Regions from separate parts of the Clavibacter rahimiani genome, predicted to be linked through region 2. Evidence: predicted binding sites of a transcription regulator. Region 2 holds the regulator's gene; the other holds the start of a gene.
What was found. Region 2 encodes LexA, which represses DNA repair genes until DNA is damaged. Its sites were predicted from a motif close to TCGAACANNTGTTCGA; they were not measured.
Positions count from the first base shown of each region.

Region 1 (14,464 bases), 640 kb from region 2:
GCGCTCGGCGCGGTGGCGGCCATGGTCGGGCCGGTGCTCGCGGATCCCGCGCTCCGGGTCACGCCGCTCGCCGTCGCGGGTCTCGTGGTCACGCTGGCGATCGCCGCGTGGGGCGCCGCGCTCGTCCTCACCCGCCCGCCGGGGCGCCTGCTGTTCCAGCTGATCATGGCGGCGTCGCTGCTGCTCGTCGCGCAGGTCGCGCTCAACGCGACCCGACTCATCTGACGCGCGCGCCGGCGTCCCGTCCCATGGCGTAGACGGAGGCGAGCCCCGCCGCGGCCGGCGACGCGAGCACCGCGCGGAGGCCCGCGTCGCGCACCCGCCGCGTGAGGCCCTGCACCGGCCGGCCGAGGGCCGTGTTGATCTCCGACTGCACGGCCGCGCGTCGGGCGCTCGCGAGGCGGTCCCGTTCCCACGCGGCGAGGCGCGCGGGATCCGGCGTCCCGGCCCGGGCGCGCACGGCGTCGACGAGGATCGGCGCGAGGGCGTCGACGTCGAGCCAGCCGAGGTTCATGCCCTGCCCGCCGATGGGGCTGATCTCGTGGGCCGCGTCCCCGACGAGCACCGCGCGCCCGGCGAGGGGGCCGTGCGCGGCGGCCATGCGCCGTGCGAGTCGACGGCGCACGCCGAAGCCGCTCGCGGTCGCGAGCTCCTCCGGGCGGACGACGTGCCCGGTGCGCAGCCGGACGGCCTCGGCGACGAGCGCGGCGGGATCCCCGGCGCGCTCCCCCGCCCGGAGCCCCACGACCCAGCGGCGCAGGCCGCCGGGCAGGGGGAAGGACTCGACGACGCCGTCCGGGTGCAGCGTGATCACGGCATCGTCGCCGCCGTCCGTGCCGTCGGGCGCGTCGCCCATGGCGAAGCGGTCGGGCAGCACCCGTTCGTCGACGTCGATCCCGAGGAGGCCGCGGACGACGCCGCGCGTGCCGTCCGCGCCCACCACGATCGAGGCGGTCGCCTCCACGACGGCACCCGCCGCGTCGACGCCGGTCGCGCGCACCTCGCCGGCCGGCACCCCGCCTCCGGGCATCCCGACCGGATCGGCGTCGAGGCCCGTCAGGGTCACCCCGCGCCGGAGGGCGTCGGGGGCGAGCCCGGCGAGGCGCCGCGCGAGGATCGCCTCGGTGCGCCACTGCGGCAGCGCCGCCACGTAGGGATGCGTGGTCGACACGCCCGCGAAGGAGACGCGCCCGAGCTCCCGGCCGCCCGCCATCGCGATGCCGTGCCGCACCAGCACCGCCTCGGCGACCATCTCGTCCCCGACGCCCAGGCGGTCGAAGGCGTCGAGCGACGGCGCGTGGATCCCGATGGCGCGCGACATCGGGGCGCCCTCGACCCGCGCCTCCCAGACGCGCACGTCGAGCCCGGCCTGCGCGAGGAGCGCGGCGAGGTGGATACCGACGGGCCCGCCGCCCACCACGAGCACGTCGTGCCGCATCACGAGCGCGTGCGTCCCGCGGCGGGGTCGCGGACGAGGAGCACCCGGAAGGGCACGGCGCCCTCGACCCGCCAGCCGGCCGGCACGCGGAGGGCCAGCTCGACGGGCCGCCAGCTGCGGCGGATCGAGCGCAGCCCGTCGACGTGCACGAACGACCCGCGCGCGACGATCCGGGCGAGCGGGTCGTAGGCGGCGTAGGCGAGGCGGCCGCGGGCGATGTCGCTGTGCAGCGCGCGCGGCGCGAGGGCGGCGGAGTCTGCGAGGAACGCGTCGAAGGCGGCCTCGTCGAGGTGGTGCAGCACGTGGTTGCTCGTCACGAGGTCGAAGCGACGTCCCTCGGCCACCAGCTCCGCGCTCGACGCCGGGAGGAACCGGACGTCGGGGTCGACCGGCAGGGCGCGCGCGAACGCGGCGGCGCGCGGATCCGGGTCGATCCCCGTCACGCGGAGCCGCAGCCCGTCGCGCCGGGCCCACCGGGCGAGCGCGAGCGGCACGTCGCCCCCGCCCGACCCGATGTCGAGCAGCGTCGTCTCCCGCTCGGCCGACAGCAGCGGACGGATCCGCGACCGGTAGACCCCGTGCCACCCGGCGACGAGCCGGTTCACGAGGGCGAACCGCGCGTAGGTGCGCGCGAGGGCGTCCGGGTCGCAGTCGGGCGCGTCCATGAGCTCGGTGAGCTCCGTGTCGCGCCGCGACAGGTCCATCAGGCGGTCCGGCGCGTCATGAGCGCCGTCTCGACCGTGAGGCCGGGGCCGAACGCCATGGCGCACACGCGGCCCGCGCCGGGACCGGACGCGACCGCCGGCGCGGATCCCGCGACGTCGGGCCGTCCGGGGACGTCGGCGGGCGGCGTGCCGTGCAGGATCCGCCGCAGCACGAACAGCACCGTGGCGCTCGACATGTTGCCGACCTCCGCGAGCGTCGACCGGGACGCGGCCAGCTGCGCGGGCGCGAGCGCCAGGCGGTCCTCCACGCGGTCGAGGATGCTCCGGCCGCCCGGGTGGATGGCCCAGTCCTCGATCTCCGCGGGGGCGACGCCCTCGAGCGCGGGCACCTGCGCCCACAGCGGCTCGAGCGCGCCCGTGATGTGGTCGTCGATGATCTTCGGCACGTAGCTGGAGAGGATCATGTCGAAGCCCTGGTCGCCGATGGTCCACGCCATGTCGTCCTCGCCGACGGGCGTGAGCACGGTCTCGAAGGCGTCGAGGTCGAGCACGGTGGATCCGGCGGGCGCCGGCCGGGCGGTCACGATCGCGGCCGCGGCCCCGTCGCCGAAGACGGAGGACGCGACGATCGTGTCGGCGTCGTTCGACGAGTGCAGGTGCAGCGAGCACAGCTCCACGCACACGACGAGGACGACGGCGTCCGGGTCGGCGGCGCAGAACTGGGACGCCATGCGGAGCGCCGGGAACGCGCCGTAGCAGCCCATGAAGCCGAGGTGGAAGCGCTGCGTGGACGCGCCGAGCCCGAGCCCGCGGACCACGGCGTAGTCGGGACCGGGCGCGTAGAAGCCCGTGCAGGAGACGGTGACGACGTGCGTGACGTCGTCCGCCTCGATGCCGGCGGCCTCCTCGAGGGCCTGGCGCGCGGCGCCGAGCAGCAGCGCGGGCGCCTCGCGGATGTACGTGTCGTTGCGCGCGCCGGTGCCGGGCGTGAGGATCCGGCCGGTCGCGCGGTCGTAGAAGACCGGCTCGCCGTCGTCGGGGTCGGCCGGCGCGTCGGCGCCCGCCATGCCGGGCGCGGTGCCGAGCTCGCGGATCACCGTGTGGCGCGTGCGGATCCCCGACGCCCCGAAGGCCGCGGAGACGAGCCGGGTGCCGAGGCGCCCGAGCTCCGGCTGGCTGCCGAACAGGTCGCGCACGCCCTCCTGCGCGAGGACGGTCGGCGGCAGCGCCGTGGCGATGGAGCGGATCGAGGCGGTCAGCGTCGGCCGCCGGAGACGACGGCGGCGCCGACCGCGAGGACGACCGCCACGGCACCCGCGCCGATGGAGGCCGCGATGGCCGGCTGCTCGCGCGTGAAGGCGCGCGTGCGCCGCGTCACGTCGTCGGAGGTCGAGCGGACGCGGGACGTGACCTCGTCGCGGAGGCCGCGCGCGCGTCCCACGGCGTCGGCCTTCAGCTCCTGGGCGCGGGCGGGCACGTCGAGCGCGGTCTCCAGCTCGCGGACCGTGCGGGCGAGCTCATCGCGTCCGGTCTGGATGTCGCGCTTGAGCTCCTCGGGGCTGCGCTTCGGAGCGGGCGGGATGTTCGCGCCCTGGCCGCGCGGGGCTGACTCGGCCACCATCTTGTGCTTGCGGACCTCGCGGGCGACCGTGGTGACGGCGCCGATCACGCTCACCTTGCCGGTCGCGTGCTTCTTCTTGGCCATGCGCGGGCTCCTGTCGTCGGGTACGGCGTGCGGTGGATCCATTCTGCTCCGTCGGCCGGGGTGCGGGCACCGACGGGGCGAGGGGCCGGCGCTCGCGCGTCGGCCCCTCGCGGGTGCCGGGCGTCGCCGCCCGGCCGGCCCCTCCTAGAAGAGGGCCTTCTCCTTCAGCCAGTCGGCGGCGATGGCGGCGGGCTCCGCCTTCTCGTCGCCCTGGTTGCGGCGGTTCATCTCCGTGAGGTCCTCGGTGGTCAGCGCGGCCGACACCTCGTCGAGGACGGACGTGATGTCCGCGTCCATCTTCGAGGTCTTCACGAGCGGCACGACGTTCTGCGCCTTGATGAGGTTCTCGGGGTCCTCGAGGGTGACGAAGCCGTTGTCGAGGATCGACGGGGTGGTCGTGTAGATGTTCGCGATGTCGACCTGGCCGTCGAGGAGCGCCTTGACGGTGTTGGGGCCGCCCTGGTCCTCGATGGTGACGAGGCTCGCGTCGACGCCGTACACGTCGGTGAGCCCGGGGATCCCGTACTCGCGCTCGCCCAGCACCGCGCCGCCGCCGACGCGGACGGTCTTGCCCTCGAGGTCCGCGAGGCTCGTGACGCCCTCGGCCTCCGAGTACTCCTTCGTGACGTTGTACGAGTCCTTGTCCTCGGCGGGCGACTCGTCGAGCACCTCGAAGCCCTCGGGCAGGGCGTCGCCGAGCGCCGCGTAGACCTCGTCGCTCGAGGTCGCCGTGGCGTCCGGGTCGTACGCGGCGAGCAGGTTGCCCGTGTACTCGGGGATGAGGTCGATGGACCCCTCCTCGAGCGCCTTGAGGTACACCTCGCGCTCGCCGATCTGCAGGTTGCGCGTGACCTTCACGTCGTTGGCCTCGAGGGCCTGCGCGTAGATCTCGGCCAGGATCACGTTCTCGCCGAAGGCGGCGGAGCCGACGGAGATGGTGTCGGTGGGGGCGGCGGACGCCGACCCGCCCGAGGTGTCGAGGGGGTCGCCGGACGAGCAGCCGGCGAGGGCCATCGCGGTGCCCAACGCGACGGTGCCGACGAGGAGCCGGCGGGAGATGCTGTGGGACATGAGCTGTGTTCCTTTCAGGAGGCGGTGCTGACCGCCGGCCTCGACGAGGTCCGGGCGGAGTCGGGGGTGCGTCCGGCGGCGGCGACGACGCCCCGCGGGATCACGAGGCGCTGCACGACCGCGAACACGGCGTCCACGACGAGCGCGAGGACGGTGACGAGGATCGAGGACGCCAGGAGCAGGGGGAAGTCGCGCGTGGTCAGGCCCGTGAAGATGTCGCGGCCGAGGCCGCCGAGCCCGAGGAAGGCGCCGAGCGTGACGGTGCTGATGACCTGCAGGGTCGCCGCGCGGAAGCCGCTGATGATGAGCGGCAGCGCGAGCGGGATCTCGACCCGGCCGAGGATCTGCCACTCCGTCATCCCGACCGCGCGCGCCGCGTCGATCGCGGGCCGGTCGACCGCCTGGATGCCCGCGTACACGCCGGCGAGGAGCGGCGGGATGCCCAGGATGGCGAACGTGAGGATCGGACCCGTGAGGCCGATGCCGAAGAGCAGGCCGAGGAGCACGAGCACGCCCAGCGTCGGCAGGGCGCGCAACCCGCCGGAGAAGGCGACGGCGACGTTGCGCCCGCGCCCCGTGTGGCCGATGTAGAGGCCGGCCGGGACGGCGATGAGCGCGGCGAGTCCCATCGCCAGGCCCGTGTACCCGAGGTGCTCGAGGAGGCGGGTGCCGTATCCGGTGCTGCCGCCCCAGCCGGAGCCGTCGAGGAGGAGGCCGAAGGCCTCGGCGAAGAGGTTCACGAGGCGCTCGCATCCGTGACGAGGGCGGCGCGGCGGGCGGAGCGCGACCGCGCGCCGAGGGACGGGGTGCTGGCCCACGGCATGAGGAGCTTGCCGGCCAGCAGCAGGATCAGGTCGAACAGGAGCGAGATCAGGAGGATGCCGACGATGCCCGTGAGGATCTCCGTGTAGAACTGGCGCCGGTACCCCGAGAGGATCATGGTGCCGAGGCTCTGGATGCCGGAGAGCGACCCGACGGTCACCATGCTGACCGTGCTCACGGAAACGACGCGGAGGCCGGCGAGGAGGACGGGACCGGCCAGCGGCAGCTCGACCCGCCAGAAGCGGGCCCAGCCGGCGTAGCCCATGGCGGTGGCGGACTGCTTGACGTCCTCGGAGACGGAGGCCAGCGCGTCCGCGGTGATGCGGATCATGAGGGCGACGGCGTAGATGCTGAGCGCGACCACGACGTTGAGGGGGTCGATGATCGTCGTCCCGATGATCGCCGGGATCGACAGGAGCAGCGCGATGGACGGGATCGTGTACAGCGCCCCGCCGACCGCGAGCAGGGAACCCCGCGCGCGGCGGTAGCGGTTGGCGAGCCAGCCCAGCGGCAGCGCGACCACGAAGCCCAGGACGACGGGCGTGGCGGACAGCGCGACGTGCGCGACAGCCAGGTCGAGGACGGTCTGGATGTTGGCGAGGACCCAGTTCACGCGGGTCCCGCACCCTGCGCCGGAGCACCGGGGGCGTGCGCGGCCCCCGCCTCGTTCGGAGCGGATGCGGAGCGGGCGGCGGTGCGCCCCTCGTCGTCGAGCACGCCGACGAGACGGCCGTCGCGGTCGACGAGGACGCGGCCGGTGCCGGTGTCCTCGAGGTGCAGCGCGCGCTTGCCCTTGTCGGCGCCCACGAAGTCGCGGACGAAGTCGTTCGCCGGGTTGGACAGGATCTCCTGCGGCGTGCCCTGCTGGGCGATGCGGCCGCCCTTCTCGAGGATCACGACCTGGTCGCCGAGGAGGAACGCCTCGTCGATGTCGTGCGTGACGAAGACGACGGTCTTGTCGAGCTGGGTGCGCAGCCGGATGAGCTCCTGCTGGAGGTCGTCGCGCACGAGCGGGTCGACGGCGCCGAACGGCTCGTCCATGAGCAGGATGTTCGGGTCGACCGCGAGGCCGCGGGCCACGCCCACGCGCTGCTGCTGGCCGCCGGAGAGCTGCGACGGGTAGCGGTCGGCCATCGACCGGTCGAGGCCCACGGTGTCCATCAGGCGGAGGGCGTCCTCGCGTGCCGTGCGCTTGTCGACGCCGGTGAGCCGCGGCACGGTCGCGATGTTGTCGACCACCTTGCGGTGCGGGAGGAGGCCGGAGTTCTGCATGACGTAGCCGATGCGGCGGCGGAGCTTCACGGCGTCCTCGGTGGCGATGTCGGTGCCGTCGATCTCGATCCGGCCGCTCGTCGGGTCGACCATCCGGTTGATCATGCGCATGAGCGTCGTCTTGCCGCAGCCGGAGGATCCGACGAGGACGGTGGTGGTCCGCGAGGGCACGACGAGGCTGAAGTCCTCGATCGCGAGCGTGCCGTCCGGGTACTGCTTGCGGACGTGGTGGAACTCGATCATGGGTGGCTCATTCCTCGTAGTCACTACGAATCGACACTTGCCAGGTAGACCAGGGAACCACGGAGCCGGGCGATCGTTCGCACGCAGACGATGGCTGACGCCAGTTCGTAACATGTCCGACGCTCCACGGACAGGGGGTTGCGCCACGAGGGGCCCATGCGACAGGGGAGGGCGTGCGGGCGCCCGCCGTCGGACGCGTCGGCCAGGATGGAGGGCATGACGCGCATCCTCGCCAGGTCCCTGACCGCCGACGACCTGGTGGGTCTCCTCGACGTGGATCACGCGGGCGCCGCCGTGCCCGCCCCCTCCTGGCGCATCGTCCCGGGCCAGCGCGTCGCGGTCCTGGTGGACACGCTCCCCCGCCGTCCCGAGGGCGACACGGAGGACCAGGTGCCCGTGCGCCGGCTGGAGTCCGCGCGCTGGGGCCTCGTCCCCGCGGGATCCCCCGGCCCGGACCAGGGTCCGCCGCTCGCCGGGGTCCCGGCGGAGTCGCTCGCCTCCCGTCCGGATCTGCTGCAGGCGCTCGTCGCACGCCGCGCCGCGATCCCCGTGTCGGGCTACTACGAGTGGCACGAGACCGACGACGGGCTCCGCACGCCCTACCTCGTCGGGGCGGGCGACGGCGTCGTGCTGCTCGCGGCGCTGTACGAGTGGTGGCGGGATCCGTCGCGCCCCGCCGACGACCCCGCCCGCTGGGTGCTGAGCTGCGCGGTCCTCACGCGGCCGTCGGCCGGCACGGTGGAGGCGCTCGCGGAGCGGATGCCCGTGGTCCTCTCGCCCGACGTGGTCGAGGAGTGGCTCGACCCCACGGCCGAGGGCTCGCCCGACCTGCTGCGCGCGGTCGCGGCGCAGGCGGAGGACGTGATCGAGCAGCTCGCGATGGACGAGGTCGGCCCCGGCATCGACCAGGACGCGCCGGACACCGCCGAGCTCGCCCGCCCCGTCTGAGGCGTGGCGCGGTCCTCGGGTCTGGTTGACTGACCCCGTGGCCCCCACCTCGAAGAAGAAGAAGAACGCGACCCGCACGCTCCTCGAGTCACCGGCAGCCGCACCCGTGCTGCACCGGGCGGCGCGCATCGAGGACCGCATCCACGAGATCCGCGAGGGCCGCGCCCGCAAGCGCGGCCTCACCCCGACCGTCATCCCGTACGCCGGCTACGGCTCGGTCCGCTGGGTCCGCGTCCTCTGCCGCGTGCTCCTCACGGATCCGCAGAGCCGCCGCGCCCTCGCCGGCGACAAGAGCGTGCGCGGCTGGCGCAGCTTCACGAGCGTGCCGCTGACCGACGTGGCCGTCACGGTCGAGATCGACGGCATCGAGCACGAGGTGCGCGCCGACCGCGGCGGCGTGGTCGACATGGTCGTCGAGGCGTCGCTGCCGAGCGGCTGGCACACCATCCGCCTCCGCGCCCAGGGGTCGGAGACGGTCGAGGCGCCGGTGTTCATCGTCGGCGACGAGGTGCGCACCGGGATCCTCAGCGACATCGACGACACCGTGATGGTCACCGCGCTCCCCCGCCCCTTCCTCGCCGCGTGGAACACCTTCGTGCTCGACGAGCACGCGCGGACGCCCACGCCCGGCATGGCCGTGCTCTACGAGCGCCTCCGCCTCCAGCACACGGGCGCGCCCGTCCTCTACCTGTCCACCGGCGCCTGGAACGTGGCCCCCACGCTCACCCGGTTCCTGTCGCGGAACCTGTACCCGCCGGGACCGATCCTCCTCACCGACTGGGGCCCCACCGTCGACCGGTGGTTCCGCAGCGGCATGGAGCACAAGCGGCTGAACCTGCAGCGGCTCGCGGAGGAGTTCCCCCAGGTGAAGTGGATCCTCGCGGGCGACGACGGCCAGCACGACGAGCTGCTCTACGGCGAGTTCGCCGACGAGCACCCCGACAACGTCGAGGTCGTGCTCATCCGCCAGCTGTCGGCCGGCGAGGCCGTGCTCGCGGGCGGCCGGGCGAAGGCCGAGAAGCGCGCGCTCGACAGCTCGATCCCGTGGGTCTACGCGCCCGACGGCGCCAGCCTGCTCGCGCAGCTCGACGACCTCGGGCTCGCGGACGACTCCGGCACCCGCATCGGCACGTAGGCGACGCCGCACGCACGAGGGCCCCGCAGGAGATCTCCTGCGGGGCCCTCGTGCGTGCGGGACGGATCAGACGGCGTCGGTGAGCGCCTGGAACTCGTCGTCGGTGAGCTCGATGCCCGCCGCGGCGATGTTGTCCTCGACGTGCCCGACCGACTTGGTGCCGGGGATCGGCAGCATGACGGGCGAGCGGCGGAGGAGCCACGCGAGCGCGAGCTGCGAGGGGGTCGCGTCGTGCTGCTTCGCGAGGGCGTCGAGCGGGCCGCCGTCCTTCGCGAGCTCGCCGGTCGCGAGCGGGAACCACGGGATGAACGCGAGGCCCTCGGCCTCGGCGTACTCGAGCAGCGGCTCGGCGTCGCGCTTGGCGAGGTTGAAGAGGTTCTGCACGGAGACGATCTCGGCGATCTCGCGCGCCGCCGTCACGTCGTCGACCGAGACCTCGGACAGGCCGATGTGGCGGATCTTGCCCTCGGACTGCAGGTCCTTGAGCACGCCGATCTGGTCGGCGAGCGGCACGGCCGGGTCGATGCGGTGCAGCTGGTAAAGGTCGATGCGCTCGAGGCCGAGGTGGCGGAGGCTCAGCTCGGCCTGCTGGCGCAGGTACTCGGGGCGGCCGACGGGCTGCCAGTCGCCGGGGCCGGGGCGCGTGAGCCCGCCCTTGGTGGCGACGACGACCTCGTCGGCGTACGGGTGGAGCGCCTCCTTGAGGAGCTCCTCGGCCACGAACGGGCCGTAGGAGTCGGCGGTGTCGAAGAACGTGACGCCGAGCTCGGCGGCGCGGCGGATGACGCGGACGGCCGCGGCCGGATCCTCGGGGGCGCCCCAGACGCCGTCGCCGGTCAGCTGCATGGTGCCGTAGCCGAGCCGGACGACGGGCAGGTCGCCGCCGATGGTGAAGGTGCCGGAGGCCTCGGCGGGGCGGGTGGTGGTGTCGGTCATGTGGACCCTCCTCGGGTGTCGATGACGAGGGGGCGTCTGCCGCCCTCGGGACCCTGGTGCCAACGCGGCGGACCTCCGATCCATGCCCGATGCGCGCGATGCGGACACGACCCTCAGGCTCCGGTGGAGGGTGAGGCGGATCCGCCCGCTCCCCTCGTGGATGTCGGCGCCCGTTCCTACACTCGAAGAAGAGGTTCGAACATCCGTTCGAACGACGAGGCGCGGCCGGCGCGACGACGGGAGGAGCGGCATGATGCGGATCGACGAGGACGTGGAGGTCGAGCTCTCGGGAGACGGATCGCCGCTCCGGTTCACCTGGCGGGGCGTGGTCTACGGCGTCGTCAGCTCGCCCGAGCGGTGGATCGCCCGGGTCGACTGGTGGCAGCGCACGGGCCGCGCCCCCCGCGGCGCGAGCGCCCACCTCCTGGAGCTCAGCATGTGGCGCGTGGAGGCGGTGCCGCTCACCACGGGCGCCCGCCGGGTCGACGGGTCGTTCGACCTGAGCGTCGACGCGCGCGGTCGGTGGTCGCTCGTCACGGCGTCGGACGAGGAGCTGGACACGCGCCTGTTCGCGTGAGGCGGGCGGCCGGGTGACGCCGCGTGACGCTGCGGGGAATAGCGGACGGAGCGCGCGCCTTCACCCCATCGGCGCCGCGCACGGCGCCCCCGCTCGCGATCACCCGGATCGCGCGCGCACGGAGGGATCCCGGCATGGCGGCACTCGAGTGGCTGTTCGACGCGCAGCTCCGCATCGGCGACCAGGTCGTGCTCTGGCGCGAGATCGTCGGCAACCTCTTCGGCCTCGCCAGCGCGCTCGGCGGCATGCGCCGGAAGGTCTGGGCGTGGCCCGTCGGCATCGTCGGCAACGTGCTGCTCTTCACCGTCTTCCTCGGCGCGGTCTTCGGCACGCCGAACCCCGTCAACCTCCTCGGCCAGGCCGGGCGCCAGGTGATGTTCATCGCCGTCTCGATCTACGGCTGGCACCGCTGGAACCAGGCCCGCCACGGCGGCGCCCCCGTCGTCCCGCAGTGGGCGTCCGGCCGTCAGCGCGTCCTCCTCGTGGTCGCGCTCGTCGGCGGCACCGCGATCCTCACCCCGGTCTTCCGCGCGCTCGGCTCCTACGAGCCCGTGTGGGCTGACGCCTGGATCTTCGTCGGCTCGCTCCTCGCCACCTACGGCATGGCCAAGGGGTGGGTGGAGTTCTGGCTGATCTGGGTCGCGGTCGACCTCGTCGGCGTGCCGCTGCTCGTGGGCGCCGGCTACTACGCGTCCGCCTTCATGTACGTCTTCTACGGCGCCTTCACCCTCGCGGGCTTCTTCGTCTGGATGCGCGCCCGCGGATCCGCGGCGCCCGCCGTCGAGACCGTCTTCCCGGACCCGCGGGTCGTCGAGGCGCCCGCCGACCGCTAGGCGCGGCCCGCCCGCTCGCCCGACCCGCCGCGCGCTAGCGGCCCTGGCCGTTGGAGCAGGTGCTCTGCGCCGCGGTCTGCCCGGTGATGCTCGCGTCGAGCACCTCGGACGTCGGCGAGGGAGCAGGCGCGGGCGTGGACCCGTCGGCGGGGGCCTCGGGCGCCGGGGTCGCGGGCGGCGTCGTCGCGGGCGGCGTCGTCGCGCCGTCGGCGGGGACGCTGCCGGACTCGTCGGTCGCCGCCGGCTGGCCGAGCGAGAAGTCCGCATCGGAGGCCAGCAGGCTGACGAGCTGCGCGGCCGCGGCCTCGTCCGGCTGCACGCGCCCGTTCGCCAGCACCTCGCCCGGGTACTGCAGGAAGACCACGTCCTCGAGCGGGATGTCCTTGAAGGTGAGCGCCACCGAGACGAGGGTGTCGAGGTCCGCGAGCGAGGTGGACAGCTGCATGTTGTCGACCACGGCGCGCGCGATGCCGTAGAGCTTGGCGGGGTTGGTCAGCGTGTCCGCGCTCTTGATGGTGCGCACGAGCGCGCTGAGGAAGACCTGCTGGTTGCCGATGCGCGAGATGTCGCTGCCGTCGCCCACGCCGTAGCGCGTGCGGAGGAACTGCACGGCGTCCTTGCCCTGCAGGGTGTGCAGGCCCGGATCCAGCGACAGGTCGGTCTTCGGGTCGTAGATGCCGTTGGCCACGCAGACCTCGACGCCGCCGACCGCGTTGGACATCTCGACCACGCCGTTGAACTGCACGACGCCGCCGTACGGGATGTCGAGCCCGGTGAGGCCCTCGACCATCCGCACGGTGCAGTCGAAGCCGCCGCGGGACAGCGACTCGTTGAGCTGGGCGCGGGTGCTCGCCGCGTACTCCGTGCCGTCGGGGCCCTGGCACGCGGGGATCGGGACGAGCATGTCGCGGGGGAACGAGACGACCGTCGCGCGGGTGCTGTCCTCGCTGATGTGCAGCAGCATCGTCACGTCGTTGAGCGTCGCCGTGCCCACGTCCTCCGCGGCGCCGTACCCGTCGCCCTGGCCGGCCCGGCTGTCGCTGCCGACGATGAGGATGTTCGCGCCGCCGTCGATCCCGCCGAGCGACGGCGGGAGGGCCTGGCCGCTGGAGATGTCGACGGTGTTGCCCGCGACGGTGCGGGAGAGGTCCCAGAACGCGATGCCCGCGACCGAGAGCGTGCTCGCGAGCGCGACCGCGAGCACGCCGGCGATGCCCTTCATCACCGTGCGGCCCGCGCTCGGCGCGCGGAGCCGGCCGTGGCGGGCGATGCCGCGGACGTGGGCACGGTCCGCGCGGGTCCTCTGGGGGGCGTGCTGCATGGGTGGATCTCTCGTCGCCGGGCGGGGAGGCTCGGGCTGGCCGCCCGCATCCTCCACAGGGTAGCCGAGGGCGGTGGAGGGTCCGCCCGGCGCGCGGCCCGATGCGCTAGGGCGCGGGATGCGCCGCGTCGGTCAGATGCGCGTGGAGGAACGCGTCGATCCGCCGCCAGGCGTCCGCGGCCGATGCGGGCTCCGGACCCATGCCCGCCGCGCGCAGCAGCGGACGGAGGATCCGGGGTCCCGTCTCGGCGTCGTTGAGGAACGAGTGCCCGGCGTCCGGGTGCTCGTGCACGTCGTGGTCGATGCCGTGCACCGCGAGGGCCGCCTCGAGCCGGGCGGCGGATCCCGCCAGCGGCCGGTCCCGCCCGCCGTAGCTCGCGACGATGGGGCACGCACCCGAGAGCGCGCCGTCGAGGTCCTCGGGCAGCACGCCGTAGTTGACGCTCGAGACGTCGAACCCGCGGGAGGCCGCCGCGAGGGCGAAGCCGCCTCCCAGGCAGAAGCCGATGACGCCCACGCGGCCCGTGCAGTCGGCGCGGCCCACGAGCAGGCGGCGGGCGGACTCGACGTCCGCGAACGCGCGGCCCTCCCCCGCCACGAGCGCCCGGAAGGTCGCGCCGAGGCAGCGACGCGCACCGCCCGCGGAGAAGAGGTCGGGCAGGAGCGCGAGGAAGCCGGCCTCGGCCAAGCGCTCCGCCTGGCGGCGCATCACGTCGGTGACGCCGAACGCCTCGTGCACCACCACGACCGCGGGCCAGGGCCCCTCGCCGTCGGGCACCGCCAGCACCCCGTGGAGGCCGGGCGACGCCCCGGGGTCGGCGGAGGGGAGGGGGATCTCGGTGAGCGTCACGGCCATGGCCTCAGGCTAGGGCGCTGCAGGGGCTCCGCCGTGGACGGGTGACGGCCCCCAGCGAGCCGTCATGCGGCGGAGCGGGGCAGCCGCACGCGGAGCGGCGGCCGCCGTCAGCGCCAGGCGGTGGGCCCGGCGGATCCGGCGCGGTACTCGGCCATGGGCACGCGGTCGCCCTTCCACGCGCGCATGACGGGCGCGACGATGCGCCAGCACCGCTCGGCCACGTCGCCGCGGACCGAGAGGCGCGGGTCGCCCGCGAGGATGCCGTCGAGCACCTCGCCGTACGGGGTGAGCTCGGGCTGGGCGAAGTCGGCGCGGAACGTGGACTGGGTGAGCGTGAAGGGCTCGCCGGTGCCGTCCATGGTGACCTCGAGCGTGATGCCGTCGGGCTTCAGGTCGATGACGAGGCGGTCGGGGCGGGCGGAGCCGTGCAGGCCGCGCGGCAGATGCGCCACGGGCTTGAACGTGACGACGATGCGCTTGGACGCCTCCTTGAGCGCCTTGCCCGAGCGCAGCCGGAACGGGACGCCCGCCCAGCGCGCGTTCGCGACGCCGAAGGTGACCTCGGCGAGCGTCTCGGTCTGGTTCGCCGGATCCACGCCCTCCTCCTTCGCGTAGGCGGGGATGCGCGTGCCCTCGACGGAG
Region 1 covers NZ_CP199790.1:1,596,507-1,610,970, reverse strand. Annotated here, with positions in the region: gene ACT7CP_RS07675 (UbiA family prenyltransferase) at 1-225, shown strand, start outside; gene ACT7CP_RS07670 (FAD-dependent oxidoreductase) at 218-1,438, opposite strand; gene ACT7CP_RS07665 (class I SAM-dependent methyltransferase) at 1,438-2,142, opposite strand; gene ACT7CP_RS07660 (type III polyketide synthase) at 2,142-3,362, opposite strand; gene ACT7CP_RS07655 (DUF3618 domain-containing protein) at 3,359-3,808, opposite strand; gene ACT7CP_RS07650 (ABC transporter substrate-binding protein) at 3,953-4,879, opposite strand; gene ACT7CP_RS07645 (ABC transporter permease) at 4,894-5,619, opposite strand; gene ACT7CP_RS07640 (ABC transporter permease) at 5,616-6,314, opposite strand; gene ACT7CP_RS07635 (ABC transporter ATP-binding protein) at 6,311-7,216, opposite strand; gene ACT7CP_RS07630 (SOS response-associated peptidase) at 7,433-8,164, shown strand; gene ACT7CP_RS07625 (App1 family protein phosphatidate phosphatase) at 8,202-9,299, shown strand; gene ACT7CP_RS07620 (aldo/keto reductase) at 9,366-10,235, opposite strand; gene ACT7CP_RS07615 (DUF6504 family protein) at 10,486-10,812, shown strand; gene pnuC (nicotinamide riboside transporter PnuC) at 10,947-11,645, shown strand; gene ACT7CP_RS07605 (LCP family protein) at 11,680-12,966, opposite strand; gene ACT7CP_RS07600 (dienelactone hydrolase family protein) at 13,073-13,822, opposite strand; gene ACT7CP_RS07595 (glucose-6-phosphate dehydrogenase) at 13,930-14,464, opposite strand, start outside.
Region 1: the regulator LexA is predicted to act here: its motif matches at 10,431-10,446, upstream of ACT7CP_RS07615 (DUF6504 family protein).

Region 2 (14,464 bases):
AGCTCGACGTCCGCGCCGGCCAGCTCGAGGGCCTTGACGGCCGAGTGGATGTTGCCGCTGCCGTAGTCGAGGACGACGACGGACGGGCGCGTCACAGCGCGCCCTTGGTGGAGGGGATGCCGGACACGCGGGGGTCGAGCTCCTTCGCCTGTCGGAACGCACGGGCGAAGGACTTGAACTCGGCCTCCGCGATGTGGTGCGGGTCGCGTCCGCCGAGCACCGTGACGTGCACGGTGAGGCCCGCGTGGAATGTGATGGCCTCGAAGACGTGGCGGACCATGGATCCGGTGAAGTGCCCGCCGATGAGGTGCATCTCGAAGCCCGCGGGCTCGCCCGAGTGGACGAGGAACGGGCGGCCCGAAATGTCGACGACCGACTGCACGAGCGCCTCGTCGAGGGGGACGAGCGCGTCGCCGAAGCGCGCGATGCCGGACTTGTTGCCGAGCGCCTGGCGGATGGCCTGGCCGAGGACGATGCCGACGTCCTCCACGGTGTGGTGCACGTCGATGTGCGTGTCGCCCGTGGCGGTGACCTTCAGGTCGGTGAGCGAGTGCTTCGCGAACGCGGTGAGCATGTGGTCGTAGAACGGGACCGACGTGCTGATCTCGGAGACGCCGGTGCCGTCGAGGTCGAGCTGCAGCTCGATGCTGGACTCGCTGGTCTGCCGCGTGACGTGCGCGGTGCGCGCGAGGGTGCTCATGGCCTCCATGCTACCGATCGCTTCCGACCGCCCGACCTCGCTCCCGGCCGCCACCGGGAGCCGAGGCCGGCCCGTCCGCACCGATCGACCCGCGGCTGCGACCCGCGGCTGCGACCCGCGGCCGCGGGACGCAGCGCGGGTGGGATCAGTGCGCGTACTCGGCGGGCACGGCGAGCTGCTGGCCCGCCGCGACGTCCGACGTGGGGAGGCGGTTGAGGTCGACGACCGACGCGATGACGTCGCGCGGGTCGGCGCTGGGCGCGATCTCCTCGGCGAGGTCCCACAGGGACTGGCCGCTCGAGACGGTGACGTACTCGAAGGCGGTGCCCGATACGTCCTTCGACGCGACGGCCGCGCCGCCGTTGAGGGCGACGAGCCCGGCGCCGAGCGCGAGCGGGGCCGCGACCAGCGCGGTGAGGACGATGCGGCCGCGGCGCGTGATACGCAGGCGCGTGCGGGGCGCGACGGCTGCCTCCGCGACGGGGACGGCGGCGTCGGCGGCGGAGACGGTGGGGGTTGCTGCTGCGGTGTTCATGGTGACCTCTCGTGCGAGACGGTGGGGCATCGAGGCGACGCGCCCGGCGATGCAGTGCGGTACGGCATGCGATGCGGGTCGGGCAGCTCGCACCCGGCTCTCGGCCGGGAGAGCCGGGTGCGAAGCTGTGTTCCGAACATACATTCGAAACCAGCCCTCCGCAAGCCCTCATCGCCTCGATCCGCGCCTCCGACGCGCGACACGCTCGAACAGGTGTTTGCCCGGGGTGCCTCGGCTGGATACAGTTTCGAGTGCCTGGAGTCCATTCGACCGGGTACCACCGACATCGCCCTCGCGAGGGGGTCGGCCCGCCGGGTCGACGAGCCGCGGAGGGCGTCGGCGACGAGAGGCGGGCCGTGGCATGGCGGACGAGCGAGCAGCGGGAGGCGGCGCGACGAGGCGCCGCAAGAGCCTCAGCGACAAGCAGATCTCGATCCTGGAGTTCATCCAGCGCACCATCGCCGGCCAGGGCTACCCGCCGAGCATGCGCGAGATCGGCGACGCCGTCGGCCTGGCGTCGCTCTCGAGCGTCACGCACCAGCTCAACCAGCTCGAGCTGTCCGGCTACCTCCGCCGCGACCCGAACCGCCCGCGCGCCCTCGAGGTGCTCATCGACCTGCCCGGCAACGGCGCCGCGGAGAGCGGCGAGCCGTCGACGCCCGTGGGCGACGCGGCGATGGTCCCGATGGTCGGCCGCATCGCGGCGGGCATCCCCATCACCGCGGAGCAGATGGTCGAGGAGGTCTTCCCCCTCCCCCGCCAGCTGGTCGGCAAGGGCGACCTCTTCATGCTGCGCGTCGTCGGCGACTCGATGATCGACGCGGCCATCTGCGACGGCGACTGGGTCGTCGTCCGCCAGCAGAAGACGGCGGAGAACGGCGACATCGTCGCCGCCATGCTCGACGACGAGGCCACCGTCAAGGTGTTCCGCCAGCGCGACGGGCACACGTGGCTGCTGCCGCGCAACAGCGCGTTCGAGCCGATCCTCGGCGACTTCGCGGAGGTCGTCGGCAAGGTCGTGGCGGTCATGCGCTCCGTCTGACCCTCACCACGACGCACGAGAGCGGCCGGTCCCCGAGGGGATCGGCCGCTCTCGTGCGTGCGGGCGACGCGGATCAGACCGCGGGCGACACCGCGTAGTCCTGGACCTGCGCCTGCTGCTCGGCCGTGACGAGGGCACGGACGCGCGTCCCCTCCTCCACGTACGAGGTCTCGAGGACCTTGGCGCCCTCGTGCAGCATGGCCACGATCTCGCCGTGCTCGAACGGCACCAACAGGTCGACCTCGATGGTCGGCTGCGGGAGCAGCTCGGCGATGCGGCGACGCAGCTCGTCGACGCCCTCGCCCGTGCGGGCCGAGACGAAGACGCCCTGCGGGGCGAGCCCGCGCAGCACGACGCGGTCGTCGTCCGACGCCAGGTCGCTCTTGTTGAACACGATGATCTCCGGGATGGACGAGGCGTCCACCTCCGCGATGACCTCGTGCACCGTGGCGAGCTGTGCCGCGGGGTCCGGGTGGGAGGCGTCGACGACGTGCACGAGCACGTCCGCGTCGGCGAGCTCCTCGAGGGTCGAGCGGAACGCCTCCACCAGCTGGTGCGGCAGGTTCCGGACGAACCCGACCGTGTCGGCGAGCGTGTACAGCTGCCCCTCGTCCGTCTCGGTCTTGCGGACCGTGGCGTCCAGCGTCGCGAACAGGGCGTTCTCGACGAGCACGCCCGCCTTCGTCACGCGGTTGAGCAGCGACGACTTGCCGGCGTTCGTGTACCCGACGATCGCCACCGACGGCACGGCGTTCCGGTCGCGGTTGGCGCGCTTGGTGTCGCGGGCCGGCTTCATCCCGGCGATCTGCTTCCGGAGCTTGGCCATGCGCGTGTTGATGCGGCGGCGGTCGAGCTCGATCTTCGTCTCACCGGGTCCGCGGGATCCCATGCCGGCACCCGCGCCGCCGACCTGGCCACCGGCCTGGCGCGACATCGAGTCACCCCATCCGCGCAGGCGCGGGAGGAGGTACTGCAGCTGGGCGAGCTCGACCTGGGCCTTGCCCTCGCGGCTCTTGGCGTGCTGGCTGAAGATGTCGAGGATCACGGCCGTGCGGTCGATGACCTTGACCTTCACCACGTCCTCGAGCGCGCGCCGCTGGCTGGGGGCGAGCTCGGTGTCGGCGATGACGGTGTCCGCGCCGACCGCGGCCACGAGGGCGCGCAGCTCCTCCGCCTTGCCGCTGCCGAAGTAGGTGCTCGGATCCGGCGTGGGACGGCGCTGGAGGAGGCCGTCGAGCACCACGGCGCCCGCCGTCTCGGCCAGGGCCGCGAGCTCGCGCATGCTGTTCTCTGCGTCGTCGACCGATCCCTGCGAGTACACGCCGATGAGGACGACGTTCTCGAGGCGCAGCTGCCGGTACTCGACCTCGGTGACGTCCTCGAGCTCGGTCGAGAGCCCGGCGACGCGCCGCAGCGCCTGGCGGTCGGCCCGCTCGCTCTGGTCGCCGTCGGATCCCTGATCGGTGTCGGGGTCCGCGGACAGCGCCTGCGCGCCCGATCCGCGGAAGAGGGCGTAGCCGGCGGACCGGTTCTCCGCCCGGGCGAGGACGCGCGCGACGACGTCGTCCCCGATGCTGCTCTCCGTGGACGTCGTCGTCGTGTCCGTGGACTCGTGGTCGTGCTCGTCGTGCGTGATCATGTGCTCCCATCGTAGCCTCGGCGTCCGGTATCGTCCCGGTATGGCCGACGCGCATTACTTCTCCTCGTCGCCGGCCGGGCCCCTGCGCACCCGCACGATCGCGGTCGAGCTGGGGGGACGGACGGTGGACGTCGAGACCGCGGGCGGCGTCTTCAGCCCCGAGCACGTCGACCAGGGGACCCTGGTCCTGCTGCGCCACGTCCCGACGCCTCCTCGTGAGGGTCATCTGCTGGACGTGGGCTGCGGCTGGGGTCCGGTGGCGCTCGATCTGGCGATGCGGTCGCCGTCGGCCACCGTGTGGGCGGTCGACGTGAACGAGCGTGCTCTCGAGCTGACGCGGGCGAATGCCCGGTCCCTCGGTCTCGATAACGTCAACGCCGTGCTGCCCGAGGATGTTCCCGCGGACCTCCGCTTCGCGGCCGTCTGGTCGAACCCGCCCATCCGCGTGGGCAAGGAGGCGCTGCACGCGATCCTGCTCGAGTGGGTGCCGCGGCTCGCCCCCGACGCGGACGCATGGCTCGTCGTGCAGCGCCACCTCGGATCCGACTCGCTGCAGCGCTGGCTCGCCGACACCCTGCCCGCGGGCCTCGAGACGACGCGCGCCGCGTCTGACAAGGGCTTCCGGGTGCTGCGCGTGCACCGCGGCGCGGACTCCTAGGGCGGATCCCGCCCCGCCCTCCCCGACCGCACGCGGTCCGGCACCTCACACGAGCGTCCGGGCGTCGCTCCGCGACCCCGTCCGGGCTGCGCGAACGAATCAGGCCAGCGCCACGACCCCGTCGAAGACGAGCTCCGCCGGACCCGAGAGGCCCACGTGCTCGCCGTCCTCCGTCGGGAACATCCGCACGCCGAGCACGCCGCCCGGCAGCTGGACCCGCCACTGGTGGGGTGCCGCGGCGCCGGCCCAGTGCCGGGTGGCGAGGGCGGCGGCCGCCGCGCCCGTGCCGCAGCTCAGGGTCTCGCCGCTCCCGCGCTCGTGGACGCGCATGGCGATGTGGCCGATGCCGTCGACGACCAGCGGGTCGGCCGGCACGACGAGCTCCACGTTGGCGCCGTCCGCGGGCTCGGGATCCAGCTGCGGGACGAACGCGAGGTCGGCCTCGGCGAGCTCGTCCTCGCTCGAGAGCGCGACGACCACGTGCGGGTTGCCGACGTCGATGCCGAGGCCCGGCCGGGCGACCTGGAGGTCCTTGGCGCGCACGAGCGGCTCGCCACCTGCGAGGGACCAGCGGCCGAGGTCGACCTGAAAGCCGGATCCGCTGCGCTGCACGTCGCGCACGCCGGCGCGCGTGCCGATCGGGACGGTGCGCCCCGGCGGCAGCTCGATGAGCCCGTTCTCGATGAGGAAGAGCGTGAAGACGCGGATGCCGTTGCCGCACATCTCGGCGGGGCTGCCGTCGCCGTTCCGGTAGTCCATGAACCACTCCGCGTCGGGGTCCTCCTCGAGCGCCGCGCGACCCTCGGGGATGCGGCTGGAGAGCACCGCGCGGATCGTGCCGTCGGCGCCGATGCCGAAGTGGCGGTCGCAGAGCGCCTGGACCTGGGTGTCGGTCAGGTCGATCTCGCCCGCGGGATCCGCGAACAGCACGAAGTCGTTGCCCGTGCCCTGGCCCTTGGTGAACTGCAGGTCTGCCATCCCGCCAGCCTACGGGCGCGTCGCCGGGAGGGCGTCGAGGGCGTGCTCCAGGAGCCGGTCATCGCGCGCGTCGAGCCGCACGGCGTCGGCGTAGCGGCCGAACCACGACACCTGCCGGCGCGCGTACCGGCGCGTGAGGGCGCGTGTCTCCTCGATCGCCTCCTCCTCGGTCAGCTCCCCCGCGAGCTGACGCGCGGCCTGCGCGTACCCGATGGCGCGCGATGCCGTGACGCCGTCGGCGAGCCCGGCGGGCAGCAGCCCCCGCACCTCGTCCACGAGGCCGCCGGCCCACATCCCGGTGACGCGGGCGTCGAGCCGGGGCACGAGCTCCTCGCGCGGAAGCGTGAGCGCGAGGATCCGCGCGGGGTGCCAGGCGCGCGGCTCGGCGGACTCCCGCTCCGGCTGGGGGCCCGTGATCTCGACGACCTCGAGCGCCCGCACCAGACGCCGTCCGTTGTGGGCGCCGATGCGCTCGGCGGCGGCCGGGTCGAGCTCCCGCAGCCGCCGGTGCAGCATGCCGGGCCCGGTCTCCGCCAGCTCCCGCTCGAGGCGCTGGCGGATCTCCGGGTCGGTGCCGGGGAAGTCGTAGTCGAACAGGACCGACGAGACGTAGAGCCCGGATCCGCCGACGAGGATCGGGACGGCACCGCGCGCGAGGATGTCGCCGACCGCTGCCCGCGCCTCCTCCTGGTAGGCGGCGACCGTGGCCTCCGCCGTGACGTCGAGGACGTCGAGCAGGTGGTGCGGGATGCCGCGACGCTCCGACTCCGGGAGCTTCGCCGTGCCGACGTCCATGCCGCGGTACAGCTGCATCGCGTCGGCGTTGACGATCTCCGCCGCACGCCCCTCGGCGCGCAGGTGCTCCGCGATGTCGAGGGACAGCGCCGACTTGCCGGTGCCGGTGGCCCCGACGACCGCGAGGATCGGGGTCACGCGCGGTGACGCGGGTGCGCGGCACCGTCGACCGCGGGCGACGGCACCCGGAGCGACGGCAGGCCGAGCGACACACGGGGCGCGCCGCCGGTCGTGATGGTCCCGGCGGCCGGTGCGGGCACACCGCACGAGTCCGCCTGCGCGCGCTCCCAGGCGTCGCCGGCGCGGGTGCGTCGGATGCGCAGCGGCGCCTGGTCGACGGAGTCCGCGATGAGGTGGAACGGCGCCGCGCGGGTGACCTCCACCTGCACGGCGTCGCCGGGCCGCGGCTCACCGCTGCCGGCGGGGACGTCGAGGTGGACGAGGCGGCCGTCCTGGGCACGGCCCGTGACGCGACGCGTGTCGCCGTCCTTCCGCCCCTCGTGGGTGCTCACGAGCACCTCGACCGTGCGTCCGACGACGCGCTGGTTCTCCTCGTGGCTGATGCGCTCCTGCAGCGCGGTGAGGCGGGCGTAGCGCTCCTTCACGACGTCCGCGGGGACCTGCTCGTCCATGGTCGCCGCGGGGGTGCCCGGGCGGATGGAGTACTGGAACGTGAACGCGGAGGAGAAGCGCGCGGCCTCCACCACGCGCAGGGTCTCCTGGAAGTCCTCCTCGGTCTCGCCGGGGAAGCCGACGATGATGTCGGTGGTGATGGCCGCGTCCGGGATGCGCGTGCGCACCCGGTCGAGGATCCCGAGGAACCGCTCCGAGCGGTACGACCGGCGCATGGCCTTCAGGATGCGGTCGGAGCCGGATTGCAGGGGCATGTGCAGCTGCGGCATGACGGCGGGCGTCTCGGCCATCGCGTCGATCACGTCGTCGGTGAAGGCCGCCGGGTGCGGGCTGGTGAAGCGGATCCGCTCGAGGCCAGCGATGGCACCGGCGGCCCGCAGGAGCTTGCCGAACGCCTGCCGGTCGCCGAACTCGACGCCGTAGGAGTTCACGTTCTGGCCGAGCAGCGTGACCTCGACCGCGCCGTCGTCCACGAGGGCCTGGATCTCGGCGAGGATGTCGCCGGGCCGGCGGTCCTTCTCCTTGCCGCGGAGCGCGGGGACGATGCAGAACGTGCAGGTGTTGTTGCACCCGACGGAGATGGACACCCAGCCGCTCGCGATCTCGTCGCGCTTGGTGGGCAGCGTCGACGGGAACGTCTCGAGGCTCTCGAGGATCTCGAGCTGCGCCTCGCCGTTGTGCCGCGCGCGCGCGAGCAGCGTCGGCAGGGCGCCCATGTTGTGCGTGCCGAACACGACGTCCACCCACGGCGCCTTCTCGAGGACGGTCGCGCGGTCCTTCTGCGCGAGGCAGCCCCCGACCGCGATCTGCATGCCCTCGTGCCGGCGCTTGACCCCGGCGAGGTGGCCGAGGTTGCCGTAGAGCTTGTTGTCCGCGTTCTCACGCACGGCGCAGGTGTTGATCACGACGATGTCGGCCTCGGCGCCCTCGGCCGAGACATAGCCGGCGGCCTCGAGCGAGCCGGTGAGGCGCTCGGAGTCGTGGACGTTCATCTGGCAGCCGTACGTGCGGACCTCGTACGTCCGCGGCCGGTCGGAGGCGGGCGGGACGGCGACACGGACATGCTCGGCGACGGTGCTCATGATGACTCGATCCTACGTGCGGGCATGCACCGCTCCCCCGCGACCGGTCAGCGGAAGCGCACGCGCGACGAGCCACGACGCGTCGCCAGCGCCGCCTTGGCCGCATCGCGCACGACCCCGCCGCCGTAGCCACGACGCATGAGGAACGACGTGAGGCGGCGCTCGGCGGTCTCGTCGTCGTAGGACGAGAGCTGCCCGACGCGCTTCATCGCCACCTCGGTGGCGCGGGCGAGCTCCTCGTCGGGCTGCTCCGCCATGGCCTCCTCGATGACGAGCGGGTCGAGCTTGCGGCGACGCATCTCCATCTCGACCGAACGCCGACCGAGGCCCTTGCGGTCGAGGTGCGTGTGCAGGATCTGCTCCGCCAGCGCGGCCTCGTCGATGTACTGCAGGGAGACGTAGCGCGCGAGCGTCTCCTCGGTGATGTCGGGATCGATCTCGGCTCCGTCGAGCACCTCGCGCGCCTCGGCGAGCGAGAGGCCCCGGCCGCGCAGCCGGTTGGCGAGGACGTTGTCGGCACGTCGGCGCTGGCGCTCGGGAGTGCGCTCGGCGGCACGCTCCTCCTCGGCCTCGGCCTCACGACGCGCGTCCTCGACGCGGTCCTCCTCGAGCCGGAGCATGTCCTGCCGGTACGCCTCGTCCTGCTCGGCCTTCGCGCGTGCGCGTTCCGCGCGCTCCTGCTCGGCCCGCCAAGCGGCGGGGGTCTCGTCGGCTTCGGCGGGGTCGGTCTCGTCCAGGCGGGCCTCGGTCCACGGAGCGGACCCGGCGTCGGACGCCCCTCGGGCCGCCTGCGCCTCGGCCTCGGCCAGGACGCGGCGCGCCTCGGCGATGCGCTCCTGCGCGGCCAGCGCGCGACCGGCCTCGGAGGCGTCGACCGCGGCACCGATCGTGACGATGCCGTCGACCTCGGTGACCGTGCGGCCCCGCGACGGATGCGTGGGCTCGACCCGCGTCGCGGGCGGCTCCTCGACGGGTGCCGTCGGCTCGATGGACGGCCGCGCGGCGGCGCGGCGGGAACGCCGGTCGGCGAGCGACGCGACGGGCGCGACCTCGTCCGGGCTGGGGCCGGTGCCCTGCTCGTCCTCGGAGGGGAATCTGACCATGGTGCTTCCGTCCTCAGGTGGACGACGGCGGATCGCGCGGTGCGTGGATCACGGCGTCGTGCCGGTGTCGTGCGGAGGGCGGGGCGCGTCGGGTGGACGCGCCCCGCCGGTGGAGCGCCGGGTCAGGCGCTCTTGCGTGCGGATGCCTTCGGCGCCACGGCGGCGACGGGCGCCGGAGCCGCGTCGGCCGCGGCCGCGTCGGCGTTCGGGTCCTTCACGAGGCCGAGCTTGACCTTGATCTTCTGCTCGATCTCGGCGGCGATCTCCGGGTTGTTGAGGAGGTGCTTGCGCGAGTTCTCCTTGCCCTGCCCGAGCTGGTCGCCGTCGTACGTGTACCAGGCGCCGGACTTGCGGACGATCTCGTGCTCGACGCCGAAGTCGATGAGGCTGCCCTCGCGCGAGATGCCCGTGCCGTAGAGGATGTCGAACTCCGCCTGCTTGAAGGGCGGCGCCATCTTGTTCTTGACGACCTTGACGCGGGTGCGGTTGCCGACCGCGTCGGTGCCGTCCTTCAGGGTCTCGATGCGACGGATGTCGAGGCGCACGGACGCGTAGAACTTCAGCGCCTTGCCGCCCGCGGTGGTCTCCGGGCTGCCGAAGAACACGCCGATCTTCTCGCGGAGCTGGTTGATGAAGATCATGGTGGTCTGCGTCTGGCTGAGCCCGCCCGTGAGCTTGCGGAGCGCCTGCGACATGAGGCGCGCCTGGAGGCCGACGTGCGAGTCGCCCATCTCGCCCTCGATCTCGGCACGCGGCACGAGCGCCGCCACCGAGTCGATGACGACCAGGTCGATGGAGCCCGAGCGCACGAGCATGTCCGCGATCTCGAGGGCCTGCTCACCCGTGTCGGGCTGGGAGACGAGGAGCGCGTCGATGTCGACGCCGAGCTTCTTCGCGTACTCCGGGTCGAGCGCGTGCTCCGCGTCGATGAAGGCGGCGATGCCGCCGGCGCGCTGCGCGTTCGCGATGGCGTGCAGCGTCAGCGTGGTCTTCCCCGAGGACTCCGGGCCGTAGATCTCGACGATGCGGCCGCGCGGGAGCCCGCCGATGCCGAGGGCCACGTCCAGCGCGACGGAGCCGGTGGGGATGACGGCGACGGGCGCGCGCTCGTCGCTGCCCAGGCGCATGACCGAGCCCTTTCCGAACTGACGGTCGATCTGGGCGAGCGCGGTCTCGAGGGACTTCTCGCGGTCTGCCGATGATGCCATGGGGTGCTCCTCGTGTCGAAGGTGATGTGCCTGCAGGCTGTCGCTCCGCTCCCGCTGGCCGCGGGGTCCGGCACCGACAAGGCGACGGGTGATCTCCGCGAGGTGCACGTTATGCGGCACCGCCGACATCGCTGCCGTCGAGGGCCGGACCTGTGCAGTCCGCGCTTCGAATCGCTCCTGTGGGGAGACTACGCGCGTTCGAAGGGATATTCGAACGGCGCGCCGCGTGTCGCCGCGGTACGCCGCCCAAGTGGCGGGCGAGAGGACGTCAGGCGCGCGGCTCGGGCACGCCGGCGCCGTTCCAGCGCGATCGCGGCACGTCCTGCGCGCGGCAGAGGGCGAGCCACACCTCGCGGGCGGGCGTGCCGTCCTTCAGCGCCTGCGCGCACGTGCGCCCGCCGAGCTCGCCGAGCACGAGGTCCGCGACGAGCACCGGTCCGTAGCCGGCACCGAACTCGTCGGAGACGGCCCGCTGGAACTCGCTCAGTCGCATGCCCTCACGCTACCCGCTGCGCCCGGCACGACGACGCCCCGCCCGTCGCGAGGACGGGCGGGGCGGGAGGTCGTGGTGGTGGGGTCAGCGCGCGACGAGGCCGCTGTCGAAGCCGGCGACGAGCTCGTCCGGGATCGTGTCGGGGATGGGGTTGAGCCCCTCGATGACCGCGAGGCGGTCGCCGACCTCGCGCATGATGACCGAGATGGGGGTGTCCAACGCGTCGGCGACGGAGGCGAGGATCTCGCTCGACGCCTCCTTCTGGCCCCGCTCGACCTCGCTGAGGTAGCCGAGCGCGACGCTGGCCTTGCTGGCGACCTGTCGGAGCGTGCGCCCCTTCTGCAGGCGGAAGTCCCGAAGGACGTCGCCGATCTCCTGACGGACTAGAACCACGGGACCCTCCTCGTTGCGCCTGGTGCCTGATCGAACCGGAGGTCCGGGGCTGATGGGTGAGCATCCGGCCGAGGACCCAGGCTAAGCAGGGGCACTGGGCGTTGCTTGTGAACCTGATCATGACAACGCGGGACCCGCATCAGATGTTCCCGCCGGATTCGAGCGCATCGACGAGGGTCGCGAGGGCCTCCCGCACCACCCCGGCGCGGACCGCCTGACGGTCCCCGTCGAGGTGGAGCGCGACGGCGCGCGAGTCCCCGTCGACGGACAGGCCCACGAACGCCGTGCCCGGCCGCTGTCCGTCCTGCGGATCCGGACCGGCGGCTCCGGTCGTGGAGACGCCCACGTCGGCCGGGCGTCCGTCGACCGCGCAGACCTGGCGCACGCCGCGGGCCATCTGCCGCGCGACGTCCGGGTGCACGGCGCCGTGGACCGCGAGGATCGACGACTCGACGCCGAGGATCGTGCGCTTGAGGGCCGTGTCGTAGGAGACGATGCCGCCCGACAGCGCGCGGGAGGCTCCGGGGACGCCGACGAGGGCCGCCGTCAGGAGGCCGCCCGTGAGGGACTCCGCGACCGCGATGCGGCGTCCGCTCGCGACGAGGGCGGCGATCACGCGCTCGGCGAGCTGCTCGTCGGTCACGCCGTCGAAGGCGGTCACGATGCGCGCTCCGACCGCAGCGCCTGGCGCATGTAGTCGAGGCCGGAGAGGATCGTGAGGACGAAGGCGATCGACATCAGCACCGTGTTGACGACGTGCATGCCGTCGCCCACGACGTCCCACAGGGGCAGCAGCGCGACGCTGATGGCCACGGCCTGCGCGACGGTCTTCAGCTTGCCGCCGCGCGACGCGGCCACCACGCGGTCGCGGAGCACCGCGAACCGGTAAGCCGTGATGCCGAGCTCGCGCACGAGGATCGCGATCGTCACCCACCACGGGAGCTCGCCGAGCACGGACAGCATCACGAGGGCGGCGCCCGTCAGCACCTTATCGGCGATGGGGTCGAGGAGCTTGCCGAGGTCGGTCACGAGGTTGCGGCTGCGCGCGATGTGGCCGTCGACGCCGTCGGTCGCGATGGCGATCACGAACAGCGCGGCGGCCGCGTAGCGGAGCGGCCCGTCGGCACCGTCGTCCGCCGCGAGCAGGACGACGAAGACGGGGGCCAGCAGGATCCGGGCGATCGTGAGGACGTTGGCGACGTTCCAGGGACTAGCCGGGGAGTCGCCCGCGCGCCAGACGCGCGGTGCCCCGATCCCGGTGGCGCCCGATCCGCTCAGCTCGGCCACGGCTCAGTCCCTGCCCGTGAGGCCCCAGGCGTCGTCGTCGCCCTCGGCCTCCACCTGCTCGTAGGCGTCGAGGTCCTTGTGCAGCGGATCCGACGGGTAGCGGTCGTCGTCCGGCTCAGCGGCGATGGCGGCCGGTGCTGCCGGTGCTGCCGCGGGCGCGGCGGCCGGCGTCTCCCCGCGCAGCGTCGCGAGGACGCCCGGCAGCTGCTCCGCCGAGACGAGCACGTCGCGCGCCTTCGATCCCTCCGACGGGCCGACGATCTCGCGCGCCTCGAGGAGGTCCATGAGCCGGCCGGCCTTGGCGAACCCGACGCGCAGCTTCCGCTGCAGCATCGAGGTCGAGCCGAACTGGGTGCTGACCACGAGCTCGGCCGCGGCGAGCAGCACCTCGAGGTCGTCGCCGATGTCGGCGTCGATCTCCTTGCGCTCGGCGGCGACGGCGACGTCCTGGCGGTAGTCCGGGCGGGCCTGGCGCGTCACGTGCTCGACGACCTTCGCGATCTCCGCCTCCTGCACCCATGCGCCCTGCACGCGGACCGCCTTGTTGGCGCCCATGGGGAGGAAGAGGCCGTCGCCCTGGCCGATGAGCTTGTCGGCGCCCGGCTGGTCGAGGATCACGCGGGAGTCGGTCATGCTCGACACCGCGAACGCGAGGCGGGACGGGACGTTGGCCTTGATGAGACCCGTGACGACGTCGACGGAGGGGCGCTGCGTGGCGAGCACCAGGTGGATGCCGGCGGCGCGTGCGAGCTGCGTGATGCGGACGATGGAGTCCTCGACGTCGCGCGGCGCCACCATCATGAGGTCCGCGAGCTCGTCCACCACGACGAGGAGGTAGGGGTACGGGCGGAGGGTCCGCTCGCTGCCCTCGGGGAGCACGATCGATCCGCTTGTGACGGCCTTGTTGAAGTCGTCGATGTGGCGGAAGCCGAAGCTGGCGAGGTCGTCGTACCTCATGTCCATCTCCTTCACCACCCACTGCAGCGCCTCGGCCGCCTTCTTCGGGTTGGTGATGATGGGCGTGATGAGATGCGGCACGCCCGCGTAGATGGTGAGCTCCACGCGCTTCGGGTCGATGAGGACCATGCGCACGTCGCTCGGCTTCGCGCGCATGAGGAGCGAGGTGATCATCGAGTTGACGAAGCTCGACTTGCCCGAGCCCGTGGATCCCGCGACCAGGAGGTGGGGCATCTTCGCGAGGTTGGCGATGACGTAGCCGCCCTCGACGTCCTTGCCGACGCCGATGGTCATCGGGTGCGCGCTGTTCGTGGCGGCCGACGAGCGGAGGACGTCGCCGAGGGAGACGATCTCGCGGTCCGTGTTCGGGATCTCGACGCCGATCGCGCTGCGCCCCGGGATGGGCGAGAGGATGCGGACCTCGTTGGAGGCGACCGCGTAGCTGATGTTCTTGGCGAGCGCGGTGACGCGCTCGACCTTGACGCCGGGCGCGAGCTCGAGCTCGTAGCGCGTGACCGTCGGGCCGCGCGAGAAGCCGGTGACCGTCGCGTCGACCTGGAAGTTGGTGAGCACCTCGGTGAGCGCGCGCACCACCTCGTCGTTGACCGACGAGCGCGACTTCGCGGGCGTGCCGGGCGAGAGGGTGCTCGCCGCGGGCAGGCGGTAGGGGGCCTGCGGGGTGTCGGACTCCCCCGAGACGGTGGCCGCGTCGGATCCGTCGTCCTCGAACCCGGGGAGCACGGCGGGCTCGTCGTCGTCGCGGATGCCGGTGGGGTGCACGGGGATGGACGGCAGGATCGCGGTGGCCGTCGCGTCCGCGACGGGCTCGCCGAGGTCGATGCGTCGGGTCGCCGCGTCGTCGCCGGCGAAGGCGCCGGGCTCGGGGCGGGAGGCGTCCGGATCCACGGTGCGGTCGATGACGGTGGTGGGAGCCTCGGCGGCGGGCCGCCCGCGACGGCCG
Region 2 covers NZ_CP199790.1:2,233,065-2,247,528, forward strand. Annotated here, with positions in the region: gene hisH (imidazole glycerol phosphate synthase subunit HisH) at 1-95, opposite strand, end outside; gene hisB (imidazoleglycerol-phosphate dehydratase HisB) at 92-700, opposite strand; gene ACT7CP_RS10600 (hypothetical protein) at 846-1,235, opposite strand; gene lexA (transcriptional repressor LexA) at 1,597-2,277, shown strand; gene hflX (GTPase HflX) at 2,351-3,916, opposite strand; gene ACT7CP_RS10615 (class I SAM-dependent methyltransferase) at 3,957-4,574, shown strand; gene dapF (diaminopimelate epimerase) at 4,674-5,552, opposite strand; gene miaA (tRNA (adenosine(37)-N6)-dimethylallyltransferase MiaA) at 5,562-6,485, opposite strand; gene miaB (tRNA (N6-isopentenyl adenosine(37)-C2)-methylthiotransferase MiaB) at 6,482-8,062, opposite strand; gene ACT7CP_RS10635 (regulatory protein RecX) at 8,110-9,165, opposite strand; gene recA (recombinase RecA) at 9,288-10,373, opposite strand; gene ACT7CP_RS10645 (DUF3046 domain-containing protein) at 10,642-10,866, opposite strand; gene ACT7CP_RS10650 (helix-turn-helix domain-containing protein) at 10,951-11,259, opposite strand; gene ACT7CP_RS10655 (CinA family protein) at 11,399-11,920, opposite strand; gene pgsA (CDP-diacylglycerol--glycerol-3-phosphate 3-phosphatidyltransferase) at 11,917-12,546, opposite strand; gene ACT7CP_RS10665 (FtsK/SpoIIIE family DNA translocase) at 12,550-14,464, opposite strand, start outside.